DNA from 2 places in the Paenibacillus sp. FSL W8-0426 genome. Region 2 is predicted to be linked to the other one. Evidence: riboswitches for the same ligand, from Rfam matches in the RefSeq annotation. Region 2 holds a riboswitch; the other holds the start of a gene.
The links. A riboswitch is a leader RNA that binds a small molecule or an ion and turns the genes downstream of it on or off. The one in region 2 is predicted to bind thiamine pyrophosphate.

Region 1 (8,134 bases), 3.3 Mb from region 2:
GTCGTTATGATGCCGAAAAACGAAAAAGTCCATTCCTCGAAAGGAACGAACTTGAATTTGGTGCACGGCATTAGCCAAAATAGCGATGGACAAGCGTGCGTGCTTCAGCAGTATCTTTGGTCCCGTGGACGAGGATCCGACCGTCTTGAAAAATAACCATCCGATGTTCCCCTAGGCTGAACGAGACCAGAAACGGATTGTGTTCCACGACCCCTTCCCCAAGCTTACCCAAACGTTCAGCGGTCTGTTGGAGATCCAGCTTCAATGGGCGGGAAGGACGGATCTGCACCGTATCCCTGCCGCAGAGCACGTCCGTTTTTTCGAGATTCGAGGCGGATAAATACGGAAATGAAGCCGATGCGCTGCACGAAGGACAATCCGGCTTCTTCGCGCCATCCACGTTGATCGTTATGTACTCGTTCCGCCACAGGTCAAACGACAGCAGCTTGCGCCTTAAGGCGCCATGATTTCCGCTAAGAAGCTTCATGGCTTCTGCAGTCTGATTGGCCGTGACCATCTGCACGGCTTGCGGAATGATTCCAGAAGTATCGCAGGTATCCCCGCCCAACGGCACCTCTCCGAGCAAACAATTCAAACAAGGGGTTTCCCCTGGCATAAAGGTGTAGGTAATCCCGTAGCTGCCTACGCACCCACCGTAAATCCATGGTTTGCGATGTTTTTGGCACATATCGTTGATCAGCAGTCTTGTATCAAAGTTATCCGTTGCATCCATCACCAGATCGACATCCGCAATGAGTTCTTCCAATTCATCCGTCCGCACATCCATGACTTTTCCAACGATGTCTACTGTGGAATTAATCTCTTTCAGACGCTTTACAGCAGCGATCGCTTTCGGCATGCGCTCCAATGCGTCCTTCTCTGTGTAGAGCTGCTGGCGCTGCAGGTTGCTCCACTCCACGTAATCGCGATCGGCGATCGTGATATGCCCGATTCCGGCACGTGCCAACGTCTCGGCGATTCCCGTTCCCAGCGCGCCTGCACCAATGATCAGTACACGGCTTCCTTTCAGCCGCTCCTGTCCGTTTTTGCCCAGCGGCGCGAATCGTTCCTGCCGTGAGTAACGGTTTTCTTGCTCTGGATGCTCGTTCGTGTTCGGGTTTGTCATGACTGAACCATTCCTTCCGCAGGACTGCTCGCTGCTGCATAACGCTTGACGGGGATCATGCCTGCCTCGTATGCCAATCTCCCTGCTTCAACGCCCATTCGCATGGCCTTAGCCATCTTAACCGGATCGCGTGAACCTGAAACAGCCGTATTAAGCAATACGCCATCTGCCCCCAGCTCCATCGCTTGGGCAGCATCTTTGGGAGAACGAAGGCCTGCATCCACAATGACCGGAACCGCAGCCTGTTCAATGATCAGCTCAAGATTGTACGGATTTATCAGCCCTTTGCCCGCACCAATCGGCGAGGCCCCGGGCATCACGGCGTGTACACCGAGCAATTGCAGACGTTTGGCCAAAATGACGTCATCCGAAATATACGGCAGCACCGTAAATCCTCTTTCAAGCAGCATCTCGCAAGCCCTGTACGTTTCGATCGGGTCGGGCAACAACGTTCGCCCATCGCCGATCACTTCTACCTTAATCATATCACAAAGTCCCGATGCCCGTGCCAATTCGGCGATGCGTACCGCTTCTTCGGCATTCGTCGCTCCAGCGGTATTCGGCAGCAACGTGAATCGACTCAGGTCCAACGTGTCGAGAAAATGCTTGCGTTCCCGCTGCTCCAAATTCAAGCGCCTTATAGCAAATGTCAGAACCTCTGTACCTGATGCCTCAACCGCCTGTCGTTGTACATCCAAGTCTTCGAATTTCCCTGTTCCCAGCAGCAATCTCGATTCAAAGGCATATTTTCCAATGTTTAACATACTTATCCGCCTCCCACAAAATGTACGATTTCGATTCGGTCTCCGTTTTTCAGCGGCGTCGTCTCATGAAGCTCTCGCGTTAAAATTTGCCGATTCAGTTCAACAACGACGGTTTTCACCTGAAGATTGAAAGAGAGCAACAATTTGTCCACACGATTCAACTGGTCTTCAATCTCCATCGATTGTCCGTTGACGATAATATTCAATGCATCATCCCCTTTCCGCTTAAGCGCTCCGGATTGAAAGCAGCAATCCCGAGTTCACCGGCCGATTTCCCCTCGATCAAATCCGCCAACACACTGCCTGTGATAGCGCTGAGCAAAATACCGTTCCGATAATGTCCGAAAGCGGCATACAATCCCGAATATTGTTCGCTTTCCCCCAAATACGGCAAACCATCCGGAGTCGATGGTCTCACGCCGGCCCAGGCTCGCTCGAATCGGGCGTGCGCAACGGCGGGAACCCATGCTGCCGCGGCGGAGATCAGTTTCTGGATTCCTCCAGGGGTCACATGCAAATCCGAAGCTCCCGCCAAGCTTGTTGCACCCAACCACACTTCTCCATTCGCTTTTGGAACGATATAAACATCTTCCGCATAAACGGTCCTGTCCGGTATATTTCCCCGTGCAGCGTCATGATGCGAAAACCGGACAGCAACCATTTCTCCCTTTACCGGCACGACAGGCATGTTCAACCCTACGCTTTCCATCAACTCTACTCCTTGCAGCCCGGCCGCGACTATGACATTTTTACATGTCAACATGCCAATGGAGGTTTGAACCCCTTGTATGCGCCCTGCCCCGGTTTGCAGCGTTACATTCTGAATGCCTTCCATGATTCGAGCCCCGTATGCTTGAGCGGACTTGGCATAAGCTGTGACAAGGTTTAACGGCAGCACTTCGCTTTCAGCTTGCCTGTACAACCCGCCATACGTATCCCGGCTTAGCCAGGGTGCTTGACGCTGCAGTTCCTGCCGATCCCAATACGTGCATGCATTCGAATCTGTTTCATATGCGGCTGCATATAGTCCTGCCTTTTGTCCGCTTCGAAAAGGCGTAATGAACCCGGCCTGCCGCAAGCCAATGTCAATTCCGCTCATCGCTTGAATATGCTCCCTCTGCCGGTGAACCCGTTCACGGCTGCGCCGGGCAAGCTCCGCCATGGCCGCATGATGAAAGTGCTCACTGTCGGCAGCCAGCATGCCGGCCGCCGCCGATGACGTCCCTCCACCCATTCGGGCTCGTTCCAGGAGCATTACTTCCTGCCCGCGGGCTGCCAATTCATAAGCAATGGAACAACCGATGACACCCCCTCCGATCACGATCGTTTCGGCAGACATGTCCTTTCGCGAACGTGGATTCTCTTTTTTGTCGAGAATGTCGAACCCCGAACTACCGTCTAAGCTAATGCGATCATCAAACAACGATTGCCCCTCCTTCATCTTCGTTCAATGGCGTCATTCATGGGCCGTACACCGGACATAGCCTGTTTGAATGCAGCGGCTGCTTGCTCAGGTTTACTGTTCTCCCATATGGCGGACATGACCGCAATCCCGCTTGCCCCGGCTGCGTAAATCGCATCCACGGCATCAAGGCGAATTCCGCCGATCGCAATGACGGGAATGCAAAGGGAGCTGCATATCGCTTTCAATGCAGGTATGCCTCTTGGCGCAGCGCCAATTTTGCTGTTGGTAGCAAAAACGTGCCCAAAAATAACATAATCTGCGCCTTGGCGCTCAGCGGATTTCGCCCCTTCCAAGGAATGCACGGAAACGCCCAGACGGATCGGTTCATGCTTGTTGTCCATCCGGATGGTTGTGCCATACTGTTTGAAATCCGATTCCCCCCTGTGCACGCCGCACAACTTAGGAACAGAAAAACCATCCATTCGATCAGGAATGCCATTAACGACAATTTGCGAAGCCGGGATACCCGCTTCTTGCATTCGTTCGGCCCAATGCAATCTTTGGTTGATCGCAAGATGTTTTTCCCGAATATGAATGTAATCCACCCAAGGGGTCACCCGGATCGCCTTTTCAAGAAAAACATCAAGGTCCCCCGTTCCGTTTGAAATGACATGGAGCTCCAATGATGAAGGTACTGATTGAGTTTGCGAAGCAACCATAACTCGGTTCACCTGCCTTTCGCTGAAAGAACACAAAAAACCACTCCCGCAGGGGAGTGGCGACTTATTCGTATCTTTCGTGCAATGCAAGGCAAATGCGAAACCAATGGGCATTATTCTCACGCGTTTATGCATGGAACGAGCATTGCCGATAATCGCATTGCAATCCAAGCGACGGCTGAAATACAGCCTTCCTTGTCATGACGAAAAACGTGCCACTTCCCTACGCTGGTATGATCCAGATCAGGTACAAAGGGTCCGGAATCGAATTATTCCATCTCAGCCGCATCGCGCGGCACCCCTAGTGCTCTTATGAAGTTGTAGCCTATATTACCATAGGCATCCTGTTTTGTCATCGATCATTTTTGCGTGCACTGCCAAAAATCAGGAAGATCAGCGCTTTTTTAGGTTAGACTACGCAGCTGAAAATATCGCACTATCCAGTGCCTTTTCGTCGGAGGATACTAGCGATTGATATAACAATTTTGCTCAAAATAGCCTCGAGCCGCTGCCTCCTGGGCATCCGTAAAAACTTCCTCCGGCCTGTATCCGTTCGAGCATGTGGCCGGATAATAATATTTGATGCCGCTGTCAGGATCCACACCGCCGATCACGGCCGCCCTCTTAACAAGCCGGCCGCCTCCGATGGCAAAGTTGTTGATTTTTCGGCCTCCGCTCGGAATACCCTGAATGAAAGCAATGATCCCTGTGTCATTTATAGAGTTGTACCAGTCTTCCTGGGAGATGAGCGGCAGAGTAAACGTGTATGAGATGCCATTTCTTCTGGCAAATTCGTTGTGACGATTGATGACCTCGGCCAAATCCTCCTGAACGGCACTGACAATCCGGCTTCTGCGCACATGTTCAAAATGTTGATCATCTCTCAGCAACGGGATCCGTGTCGACGCGATGAGTTCGTTCCGAAAGCCTTCAAGCCACATTTGCTTTTCGGCATCATAGGCGTAGACATAACTATCCAACGTGAAATTGATGCTGTTTCCGTCTTCGTCTGCATAGGTATAGGGTTTCTTTGGGCTCCACACGTGACGAAAAGAGTTTTCGGACTCCCCCATCATTTCCGTCTCATTGGCATACATGTAGTAACCGTCGTAGTCCAGAACAACGATAGCCGGGATATAATCGAACAAGGAGCGAATCGCTGGCGGATCGTCCTGAATCCCCAAATTAAGAGCCATCGTTTGCGTAAACGTCTCCAGCGCCAAATCTTTATCAGCGTTCACAAACTTTGATGAACCGTAGCCCGCTTCTCCACTTTGCTTTTCGTTCTGGTGCATGACCATGCCAGCGTCCATGACGGCAGTCCTCAGCGCTGTCTCGTATCTATTGCTGAGGATCTGGGCCTCTTGGAGTTCCCGACTGCTCTGCGACACGATCCAAAAAAACGGAAAAAAGACAAGCACAAAAACGATGGACAGCTCAGTAATCTTCATTCAGCACCATCCCTCCATACGTGGTAAACACGGCGGGAGATTGGATTGTCCCATTTAGCCATTCGCGGATAAGCATTGCGGGGGTTCGATTCGTATTTCTGACGGACACGGTAAAAAAATCCCCTACTGTAAACGTGTATCTTCGAGCAGGATCCTCCGCGGTTTCTAAACCGTCGGTCGGAAAAAGCTTCTCTTTGATTTGGCTTGAATAATATCCATCCAAAACCGTCTCGTACGTCCCCGTAAAAGTCGCAGGATTTTGGGGATCGATGTAATTCGGCACATATTTTTTGTGCAAATGCTCCATTGAAATGTCGTAGACATTGCCCGTGCGCGCCAATTGTTCTTCGAATTCGGCAAACATCGCTGGAGAAATGTAACCTTTGGTGCGAGCGGAATCAACAAAACGCGTGACGGTCTGGTAAACGGTCATCCGGGAAATCTCATCCTGCCGATCTGCCGTTTCGGCAGCCGGATATACATATAGCAGAAGTACCGCCAACAAGACGGCAAGCAGTTTGGATGCGGCATTAATCAATATCTCCGGCCTCCTTCCAGAACGAGATTTTATTCAGCTGCCCGGACTCGTCTCTGATAAACTCAGGCCTGTAGAGACCCATAAGCTGGACCGGAACGGTCGCCCCCCTGTCTGCCAAAGGGTCTATACGATAGGCGCTTCCGTCCACCTCCACCTGAATGGTTGTCCCCGTCATCTGTCTGACCGTATGCAGCACTTCCGCTCCGCTATAACGTTCCGGCTCAGAAATTCTCAGCGTTGCTGTCAACTTGCCCTCCATAGCTTCCGTTCCCTGGATGGTCTGATCAATGGTCTGTGCCAAGTGGCGAACATGATGCTGTCCGTGCATACAAGCTGCAACAAACATAACTACCGCCGTGCAAAACAACATAAGCTGCTGCGTGTTTCGGGACATCACCCTCCAGCTCCTGTCACGATTGTGTGAAAATAAGCCCTCTCACCACATTGGACTTATCTTTCACGATGATCGCTTTGAATTTCCCGCTCGGATTGACGTATTGGTTGTCTTTCTCGTTCATCGTTTGATTAATGCTCCCTACCTTGTTATCAGGCGCGATCACCGAGCCATAATCTGCGTTATTGACGTCACGTGAAATGTTCAATTCATTGCCGTACCATTGTCCCGCTGCGTTTTTGCCAGTAATGATCTGAATGCCGAACTGGTCCTTGTCCGCATACTTTCGCAGCGCATTGGTCACCTGGGAGCCGCTGATCGTTGTTCCGTCATAAACGGTGAATGCAGCCTGAGACAATTCGGTCTGAATGTCCGCGAAGTTGTTTTGTGCCGTCTTGGTGGCCTCCTGGGCCGATATAAACAGCAGCACCACGATCGTAATCAAGGCAATCGTCAAAAAAATCCCGGCAGCAACCTTTAGCGCACTGGATGCATTGTTCATTTTCAATTCCTCCCAAAATAAGTTGTATGATTTATAATTGTTGGATTTGTTCGTAATACATGTTCATCTGCAGGAAGCTCATGCCAACAAGCGGGACGACCAAGTAGAGAAAGACCAGTGCATACATAGGCGCAAACCCGATCATTTTTCCCCATGCAGCCTTGGCATCGACCATTTTGGCGTACTCCTGCTTGCGTTGTTCAAAATAAAAAGACATCATGCTATCCAGATCATCAAATGCTTCCTGGATCGAAATTTTGCCCAGCGCAAGCTGCAGCTTGTCCACAAGGCGTTGAAACTCCGGGAGCCGCGCATCCGCCTTTAAATGTTCAAGGGCATCCTCCGGCCCATGTTCGAAATGAAGCAGGCACTTTTGCAAAGGGCGTTTGAAAATGACGGCAAACCGGTTAAGCCACTCCAGAATCTCTTCCACCGACATCCGCTCCATGTCGCGCAAAATTGAGATGACCGTCTGGAACTGGTAAATTTCATGCAGCATGTCCATGCCGCGCATTTTGCGCTGAAACAGCATCAGCCATATGGGCAAATAATACCCGGACGTGCCGATCAGAAAAGCAATGAGCAGTTCCCACCACTGCAAATATTGACGTTGAAGCTTCTCCCATTTTTGCGTGATCCGGGCAACCGTTTCATTCTGCACCTCGTCCTTAAGCTTCCGGGAACTAACGCGCTCTAGCGCTTGGACGATTTCGTCATGAGTCGCATTCCCTGCTTTGGAGACCTGCTGCAGCACAGCCCGGTCCAGATCCGCCGTATCCTGGGCTTGTTTCAATTCATCTGCGGACATGGCTCCGAACATTCGGTCATCCCGGACAGGCGCATATAAAATATGGTTCCGTTCCACCTGGTGAAGCGCAGCAATGCAACAAAGAGAGAATAGAAAGCATCCTACAAAGAGGACAAACCTTCGAATAGCCAACCATTCATACTTGAGCTCCGAGCTGCTCTCTCTCATCAAACGTACGGATTGGCCGTACTTGATGCTGCCGGGTTTGGCTGCAAGCAGAAATGAGCATTTTCGAATAAAAGGCTGCTTGTAAAGGATTCGCTCCCATACGGTATTGCTGCGCCCTGCCCGAAAACGCGTTTCATCGTACTGTTGCAGGCGCTGCAGCAGTAAATAGGCAGCAATAATCACCACATAGATGGATATCTTGGTTACGAACCCCAGCTTGCTTCCGTAAAACTCATCCATCGAAGGAAAGCTGCTTCTG
Region 2 (8,134 bases):
TTCAGCCGCAGGACAAACCCTGGCAGCAGGAATGGACCGCTCCGGATAACCAGACGGGGCTCACGCTCCGCTTCCATGCACGGGCACGGCATACCGCCGAAGAATGGTTCGGCATCGAAAACGTCGTTCCGGATGGCCAAGGATACTATATCAGCCAGGTCGCGTTCCCGGAAGACAACTGGTTATATGGCTTCATCCTGAGCTTCGGAGCTGACGTCGAAGTGTTGGAGCCGCCTCACATTCGCGAGCACATACGCCGGATCGCCGTGCAGATCGCCCAAAATTATGCCACCCCCCCGCAAACTTGACAGATAGCTGTCCAGTTCCTCCGTTTATACTTCGGTTATGACTGATCGATAGAAGAAAAACAAGGAGGAACTACAATGAACATGACTGTATGTCAAAGCTGCGGAATGCCGCTCGGCAATGCTGCCCAGTGGGGCACCGAAATGGATGGGAAAAGCACCAGCGAGTATTGCATCTATTGTTATAAGGAGGGGCGTTTCGAGCAGCCGGACATATCGCTGGACGGCATGATTGAGATGTGCACCGCAATTCTCGTTCAGGAAGGCATGGACGAGCCGTCCGCGCGATCGATGCTTCGCCATCAGCTTCCCTTCCTAAAACGATGGAGTGCATCCGCGCAAGCCGGGATGACGTCTGCCGAATTGAAGCAGGAGCATAACGCATCTCCCTCGGCACAGCCTGTCACGTATGTCACCCTGCCAGCGAAACGGTTAGCCGGCGTCACCGCCAGAACCAGCAATGGCGCGGAGATGAGCGGCAAAGGCAGCATACAAGCGCTGTGGGAGCGTTACTGGAGCTTGCCTGACCTTCCTGCTGCCACGACGCCTCGTTATGGCTGCTACACGGATTATGCGGATGGAGTTCTCGGAGAATACACGATTCTGGTTGGACATGAACTGGCACCGGGCGATGCACTGCCGCCCCATCTGGAAGTCATTGAAATCCCGCCCGCGACATACGCTGTATTTGCAACCAGAACAGGCCCCATGGCCGAAGTGGTCAGCGAAGCCTGGGGGGCTGTATGGGCTTGGAACAACCGGGACGAACGCACGTTTACCGGGGACTTCGAGCTGTACGATGAACGCAGTCTCGATCCCCTGAACATGCAGGCGGAACTGTACATCGCCGTCCGGCCACGCTCATAACTTGGCTGCAATATGTTGAACATGCTTGCTGTCGGGAAGGGTCCCGGCAGCTTTTTTTATGTTTGCCCGCCCACCTTGCGTGCGCCTTCCTGCACATCGATGATGCGATTCGGTTTCATTTCCCCTATTCCCTGCCGCCCACTTCTTCCGTTCTTCTGTTATCCGTACTTACAGACCATTGAACCAATTTCGTTCGCTTATCCCCTTCTATGCAACCAGACAAAACGACTTATTTTCGACCCATTTTGGTCTTGCTTGATCGGGACTATCCGCACACCCCCCCGCCCCATGCTCCCATATACCGCCCCTAATATACGGTCCTTTACTCCTGAATATCGCTAAAAATGTTTACAATTTCGAAAATCGGGTTAAAATCACTACATTCCGATTTGGAAAGGTTCATTACACACCCTTGTTTCATCTAACAAGTCATATATGCCTATTTTGCAAACAACAATCAACATGCTCTGAAATCATCATATTTATATTACATATAACCTGTTCTCAAAAAGGAGGAACCCGAATGATCCGCATGCCTATTCAGCAAATGATCCCATACCATCACCAGTATCCGCGAAATGCAGCGGTCAACGCTCCGAAAAAAGAAAACCGGGATACCCAAGAGTTGACCTTCCACGACATTTTGCAGCAAAAAATGGCCAAAAAGAATGCCTCCCCATCCATGCGATAATGCTGTACATTCCCCCTTCCTGTTTCTATAATGGGCTAAAACGTTCGCGGCACCTTCACACGGTTCCCGCAACAATCCTAAAGGGGAATGCCTCATGATGACCATCGCTTGCTTTCATGCCCATTATTCCAATATTGCACTCATCGAGGAGGCGCTGTCTGCCTATGACGTCGAACTGGTGCACTACGTCGATCCGGGACTAGACCGGATCAAAAGCGACGCAGACTTCACCGAAAACACCGTCCGCGACAAAGTAGCCCGCACGATGGAATGGATCGCCCGATGCCATGCCGATGCCATTCTCGTCACCTGCACGCTCTTCACGGCCGTTCTGGACCAGGAGACCCTGCCCGCTTCCATTCCCGTGATCGGCATCGACGATCCCTTGTTATCGATGATGCAGCGCCAGCCGAAGCCCTATTTGCTCGCCTTCACCAACCCATCCACCGTCCAAGGAACGATGGACCGCTTTTTGCGCCATTTACAGCCGGAGGAGGAACATCAAGCGTCAAATCATGCCCTTCAAGCCAAGAGCGTATTGCTGCCAGGCACGTTCGAGCTGATTATGCGCGGAGACCGCGAAGGTTACGCGGCAGCCGTTCAGGCGGGATTGATGCGGCATGCCGAACGATATTCGGGTTGGACGCCGATTGCCGCCCAGTTGTCCATGGCTCCGGCGGCAGCACGGGTAACGATGGCTAGCGGCATAACCGTGCACAGTCCCCTTTCCGTTCTGGCACCGTATTTGCAACGGGAATTGAATATGCAGCTAAAGTCTGGCTTGTGATACATGACATGCAAAAAAGCAGTTCATTCCCCAAGATAGGGAGATGAACTGCTTTTTGCTGTTTTGCTTCTCCTCCTGTCCGTTTTGTTGCGGACAGACAAATAACGCCAATTTAACGGATTCGCGGACAACCGCGCAAGAAGGCCGGCATTATGAGCGCATCCGGTATTCTTCGGCCTTTTCCTGCATGCCTGCGGCAACCGCCTCTTGTTCCGACAATCCCTTCTCCGCGGCAAATGCACGGATATCCTGCGTAATGCGCATGCTGCAGAACTTCGGTCCGCACATCGAGCAGAAATGCGCCTGCTTCGCTCCTTCGGCAGGCAGTGTTTCGTCGTGATAGGACATGGCGCGTTCCGGGTCGAGCGACAGGTTGAACTGGTCGCGCCAGCGGAATTCGAAGCGAGCTTTGGAAAGCGCGTCGTCCCGGCGCTGCGCACGCGGATGGCCTTTGGCCAGATCGGCGGCATGGGCCGCGATTTTGTAGGCGATGACGCCTTCGCGCACATCGTCCTTGTTCGGCAAGCCGAGATGTTCCTTCGGCGTAACGTAACAGAGCATGGATGTGCCGAACCAGCCGATCATGGCCGCCCCGATGGCCGACGTAATATGGTCGTACCCCGGCGCAATGTCCGTGGTCAGCGGGCCGAGCGTGTAGAACGGCGCTTCCTGGCAAATCTCCATTTGCAAGTCCACGTTTTCCTTGATTTTGTGCATCGGCACGTGTCCAGGACCCTCAATCATCACCTGCACGTCATGCTTCCAGGCGATCTGGGTCAATTCCCCCAGCGTCGCGAGTTCCGCCATCTGCGCTTCGTCATTGGCATCATAAATGCTGCCCGGGCGAAGGCCGTCTCCCAGCGAAAAGGCGACGTCATACCGCTTCATGATCTCGCAGATTTCTTCGAAATGGGTGTACAGGAAATTTTCCTGATGATGCGCCAGACACCAGGCCGCCATGATCGATCCGCCCCGTGACACGATGCCCGTCATCCGTTTGGCAGTCATCGGAATATAGCGGAGCAGCACGCCCGCATGAATCGTAAAGTAGTCCACGCCCTGCTCGGCCTGCTCGATCAGCGTGTCGCGGTACAGCTCCCACGTCAGCGCCTCCGCCTCCCCTCCGACCTTTTCCAATGCCTGATAGAGCGGCACCGTGCCGATCGGTACCGGCGAATTGCGGATGATCCATTCGCGGGTGGTGTGAATGTCTTTGCCCGTGGACAGATCCATCACCGTATCCGCTCCCCAACGGACGGCCCAGGTCATCTTCTCGACCTCTTCCTCAATGGAAGACGATACGGCCGAATTGCCGATGTTGGCATTGATTTTGACGTGAAAATGGCGTCCGATCATCATCGGTTCGCTCTCCGGATGATTGATATTGGAAGGCAAAATGGCTCGGCCGCTGGCCAGCTCCTGCCGTACGAATTCAGGCTCCACACCTTCGCGGATGGCCGCGAATTCCATCTCGGGCGTAATGATGCCTCTCCGCGCATAGTGCATCTGCGTCACGCATCGCCCTTCCCGTGCCCGCAGCGGTTTCCCGGTAACGCCGGGATACGTCTCGGCTCCAGCTCTTGTGCTGCCCGGCTTCAAGCCGTTGTCCTCCGGCTTAATCGACCGGCCTTCGTACGACTCAACGTCCTCGCGCTCCGTAATCCACTTCCTGCGCAGCGCGGGCAGGCCCGTCCGGATGTCCACCTCATAATCCGGATCGGTCATCGGACCGCTCGTATCGTACACGCGGAGCGGTTCGTTATGCTCCACCCCTTGGGGAGTGCTTGTGTCATGAAGGGCAATTTCGCGTTCGGGGACCAACAGGTCCGGTCGCGAGCCCTGAATGTATACCTTGCGGCTGCCCGGAAAAGGCCGCAGCCGCCCCATGCTTTCTTTTTCCGTATCCCGATGGTTTTCCTGTCCCGCTGTTTCGTGTCCTGTACTCATCGCTCGTTCTCCTCCTCATGGTATGGTCCGGCATTGCTCATTCTGCGCACCTGTTCATCAGGCCAAGCATGAAGGAAGTACAGCACGGGCGAATTCAAAAACACGGATACAGCTCCAGGGCGGGCGGGAACATGGCAACCATGGCCGCCGCATCACACATCTCCACCTTGTCGGAATGCCACGGAGATGCGGTGATGTCTCGGATACTGCATTAAAAAAGCCGGTTCCCCAAGGGAACCGGCTTTATCCTTCATCGCCAAACGTGCCACGGCAAGTCTACCCACAGGGGAGCTTCACTCAAGGCATATTGACGATGCTCGTCGTTGTTTCGCCGATTACTTCCCTACGCTGGCATGATCCAGATCAGGTGCTAAGGGTCCGGAATCTCATGCGATTCCGTCTCAGTCCGGACAATTCGGACTCCCCCAGTAACGTTTGACGGCTAGCGGCAACTTTGCCGCTGCGTCCTATTCAGTTCAGTCAGCCCATGTCTTGGGCTGTCCATTACAGATTAGCCTAAACATGGCGGAAAAACAACCTTATTTTCCAAAATGCCGTTTCGGATCAGGCCAGCATAAGTCCCATCTGCGCCGCAGCTTCTTTCAGGACCGGAGCATACTCATGGAGCGTCTCCTGGGAAAGGCGGCTGACAGGCCCCGATACGGACAACGCGGCGGCGATCCGGCCATCCCGGCCCATAATGGGCACGGACACCGCCGCAGCCCCCGGTTCGCGCTCTTCGTAACTTGTGGCGTAGCCGGCGTTCCGAATATCCGCCATCTGCGCCAAATACGCCTGCGGATCGATGAATACGGGCCATTCCGGGCCGTTCATCAGTTCTTCCCGGTCTTCCTCGCTTGCAAAAGCCATCAGCACCTTGCTGGAAGCCCCTACGGACAACGGCAGCCTTGCGCCAACGGGAGCCACCCGGCGGATCGCCTGATCGCTCTGTACGGCCTGTATCCGAATCCGTTCGGCACCGTCGCGCAGATACAAGCTCACCGTCTCCCCGAGCCGATCTCTCAGCCGTTCCATCGCCGGCAGCAGCAAAATGGCGGGATCGTCGCTCCGGGACATATGCGCGGATAGTTCCCAAATGCGAATGCCGAGTCTGTATTTCTCGGTCGCCGCATCGCGGATCACAAATCCCCGGTCTTCCAGGGTAGCCATGAGACGATGCACGGTGCTCTTATGCAATCCGATCTGGCTGGCAATTTCGGTCAATCCCAGATCGCTGCGGGTCGTAAAACACAATAATATATCCAGCGCCCGTTCTACAGCCCGGACGGTTAACTTTCGGTCCTCCATGGCAGAATGCCCTCCTCATGTTTCATCACATGAAACTCGGTTACATAAATTATATGAGAAACGATTCCATCTGTAAACCGATGCCCGTTAAATTCGAACCGGAAGAAGTATCGTGGGGTCTAGGTTATCAGACTTCATCCCCTGTATTTTGCACTCAAAGGAAATAATAACCATGCATCTAAAGAACTATATAACAATTAGGTAACAAATACGCCTGAAGAATTGACATTGGCTATGGTGGAACATACGATAATAAAAAAGTCTATTCGCCATCACAAAGAGGAAAAGAACGAGCGTTTCCACATTTTCTCGTTCCTATTGGAATAACTTTCCGAAAGCGAATTCATATTTTCGCTTATGCCTGAATGGTATAAGTATAACCGTCCAACTCTGTTTTTTTCACGGAACCGAACTTGTCATGTCGACATAATCTGACTCTTTCCTCCTCTTCGCCCCAGTAATCCGGCGGCGGGCAGTTTTGGAGAAAATGATCGTCAGTGAGAATTCGTCGTCATCTTTAGCCGATTCAACAAAGGAGGGGCATGTATGTTTCCGACATCCCAGAGCGAGGCCCCGCTGCAAACGAAAGTTTCCGATCTGCCCTCTTCGCTGTCTCCGAGGCTGATCCGGCTTAAACATATTATCGTGGCGTTGCTGCTCTCCGTTGTATTTTTTCTGTTATTTTGCTTCATCGCGCTTCACGGCTACATCGCTTGGGTGCTGTCCAACCCTACGGTAGCCCCCGTCTTTTCCAATCCGATGCAGGCCAAAAACATGAAATACGAAGACATCACGTTCCCGGCCGTCGACGGAAGCCGCATCATGCAAGGCTGGTACATTCCTGCCGACGCCGACGTAAACAAAACGATCATCTTCAGCCATGGATACGGAGCCAACCGGGAGGAAACCTGGGTGCCCATGTACGATTTGGCGCATTATGCCCATCAGCTTGGGTTCAACGTGGTGATGTTCGATTATGGTTTTGCCTCCCAGGTCAACAAAGCCGTCGCTACGGGCGGCAAGGCGGAATCCAAGCAATTGCTCGGAGCGATCCAATTCGCCAAACAGCGCGGCGCCCAGGAAATCGTCGTATGGGGATTTTCGATGGGAGCGGGTACGGCATTGCAGGCAGGGCTGTTAACCCAGGACGTCGACGCCATGATATTGGACAGCACGTTTCTGCTGGAACCGGATACGCTATACCATAATATCCATAATCAAATTGACCTGCCGCGCCAGCCGACGCTGGAAATTTTGAACCTGTTGTTCCCTGTCCTGAATGGCACAGGCTTGCAGCAAATTCCGTACCAAGAAGTCAAAAAGAAGGATTATCCCTTCCCGATCTTCTTCGTTCACGGAACGGAAGACGAGAAGGCGCCTTACCCGATCGCGGAGCTGCTCGCCGCCAACCAGTCGAATGCCAATTCGGAGGAATGGATTGTTGACGGAGCGCACCATGAGCTGATTTTCCGCGAGCATCCAAAAGAATATTTGCGACGCGTCTCCACATTCCTCAGTCATGTCACAAACACCGACGACGATGATGTGCAGAATACCGGCGGCAGCCATTGACGATCAGCGCAACTGAAGCCTATGCATCAGAAACATGGAATTGCATGAAAATTCGAGTCCTCTTGGGTTCCTCTTGAGGGCTCTTTTTTTTCGTATACATAAGACAGCCTGTTATCCGAATATATTTTTGGGACGAAATTCGGTGATTAGGAGGTTTAATCCGTTATGAACTGGTATGAATATGGAAAGCTGCTTCCACTGCGGATCCTGGAGGAAATTCGTTTCTGGAAAGAACAAGAGAAGGAGCATACAATCATCATTCTGGCGCTTGTTCCCGATCTTGAGCCCGCCTATGTCAAGCTGCTCGGGGAATGGCAGGCCGCTTTTGCCAGCACGGGGGCTGCCGCCAACCGGCTTTTGAAACAGCTGTTGCCGGGCACGCACCCGCCAGATCCTTATATCCTGCGAGCCTTTGAGGATTTGGTAAACACGGCCAGCACGCAATCCCGGGAGTTTATTCGGCAACTGTATGCCCTGCTCGAGCAAAGCGCCGCTATACTGGCCGCTCCGCCTGCCAAAACCGCCATTCTGCACTTTATTCGCGAATCGGAATACTTTCTCGGCGTTCTGGATACGCTCGGCAAGTCCGGCATCATGCGCGATGCCGAAGGAGAGTCGCTTTCCTCGCTGATCCAGGCGGAAATCGCAAATGCAGGA

Region 1: it holds a riboswitch for thiamine pyrophosphate, as region 2 does, so the genes downstream of both, MKY59_RS18105 (thiamine phosphate synthase) here and thiC (phosphomethylpyrimidine synthase ThiC) in region 2, are expected to answer to the same signal.

The regions. Positions count from the first base shown of each region.
Region 1 is NZ_CP150203.1:4,063,804-4,071,937, forward strand. It holds gene MKY59_RS18085 (ThiF family adenylyltransferase) at 71-1,126, opposite strand; gene MKY59_RS18090 (thiazole synthase) at 1,123-1,890, opposite strand; gene thiS (sulfur carrier protein ThiS) at 1,893-2,096, opposite strand; gene thiO (glycine oxidase ThiO) at 2,093-3,313, opposite strand; gene MKY59_RS18105 (thiamine phosphate synthase) at 3,328-4,014, opposite strand; TPP riboswitch at 4,218-4,327, opposite strand; gene MKY59_RS18110 (hypothetical protein) at 4,479-5,465, opposite strand; gene MKY59_RS18115 (hypothetical protein) at 5,452-6,003, opposite strand; gene MKY59_RS18120 (hypothetical protein) at 5,996-6,397, opposite strand; gene MKY59_RS18125 (ABC transporter permease) at 6,414-6,899, opposite strand; gene MKY59_RS18130 (hypothetical protein) at 6,931-8,134, opposite strand, start outside.
Region 2 is NZ_CP150203.1:729,001-737,134, reverse strand. It holds gene MKY59_RS03445 (YafY family protein) at 1-308, shown strand, start outside; gene MKY59_RS03440 (zinc ribbon domain-containing protein) at 384-1,172, shown strand; gene MKY59_RS03435 (hypothetical protein) at 1,696-1,863, shown strand; gene MKY59_RS03430 (hypothetical protein) at 1,958-2,650, shown strand; gene thiC (phosphomethylpyrimidine synthase ThiC) at 2,801-4,537, opposite strand; TPP riboswitch at 4,921-5,034, opposite strand; gene MKY59_RS03420 (IclR family transcriptional regulator) at 5,162-5,905, opposite strand; gene MKY59_RS03415 (alpha/beta fold hydrolase) at 6,452-7,477, shown strand; gene MKY59_RS03410 (Fe-Mn family superoxide dismutase) at 7,643-8,134, shown strand, end outside.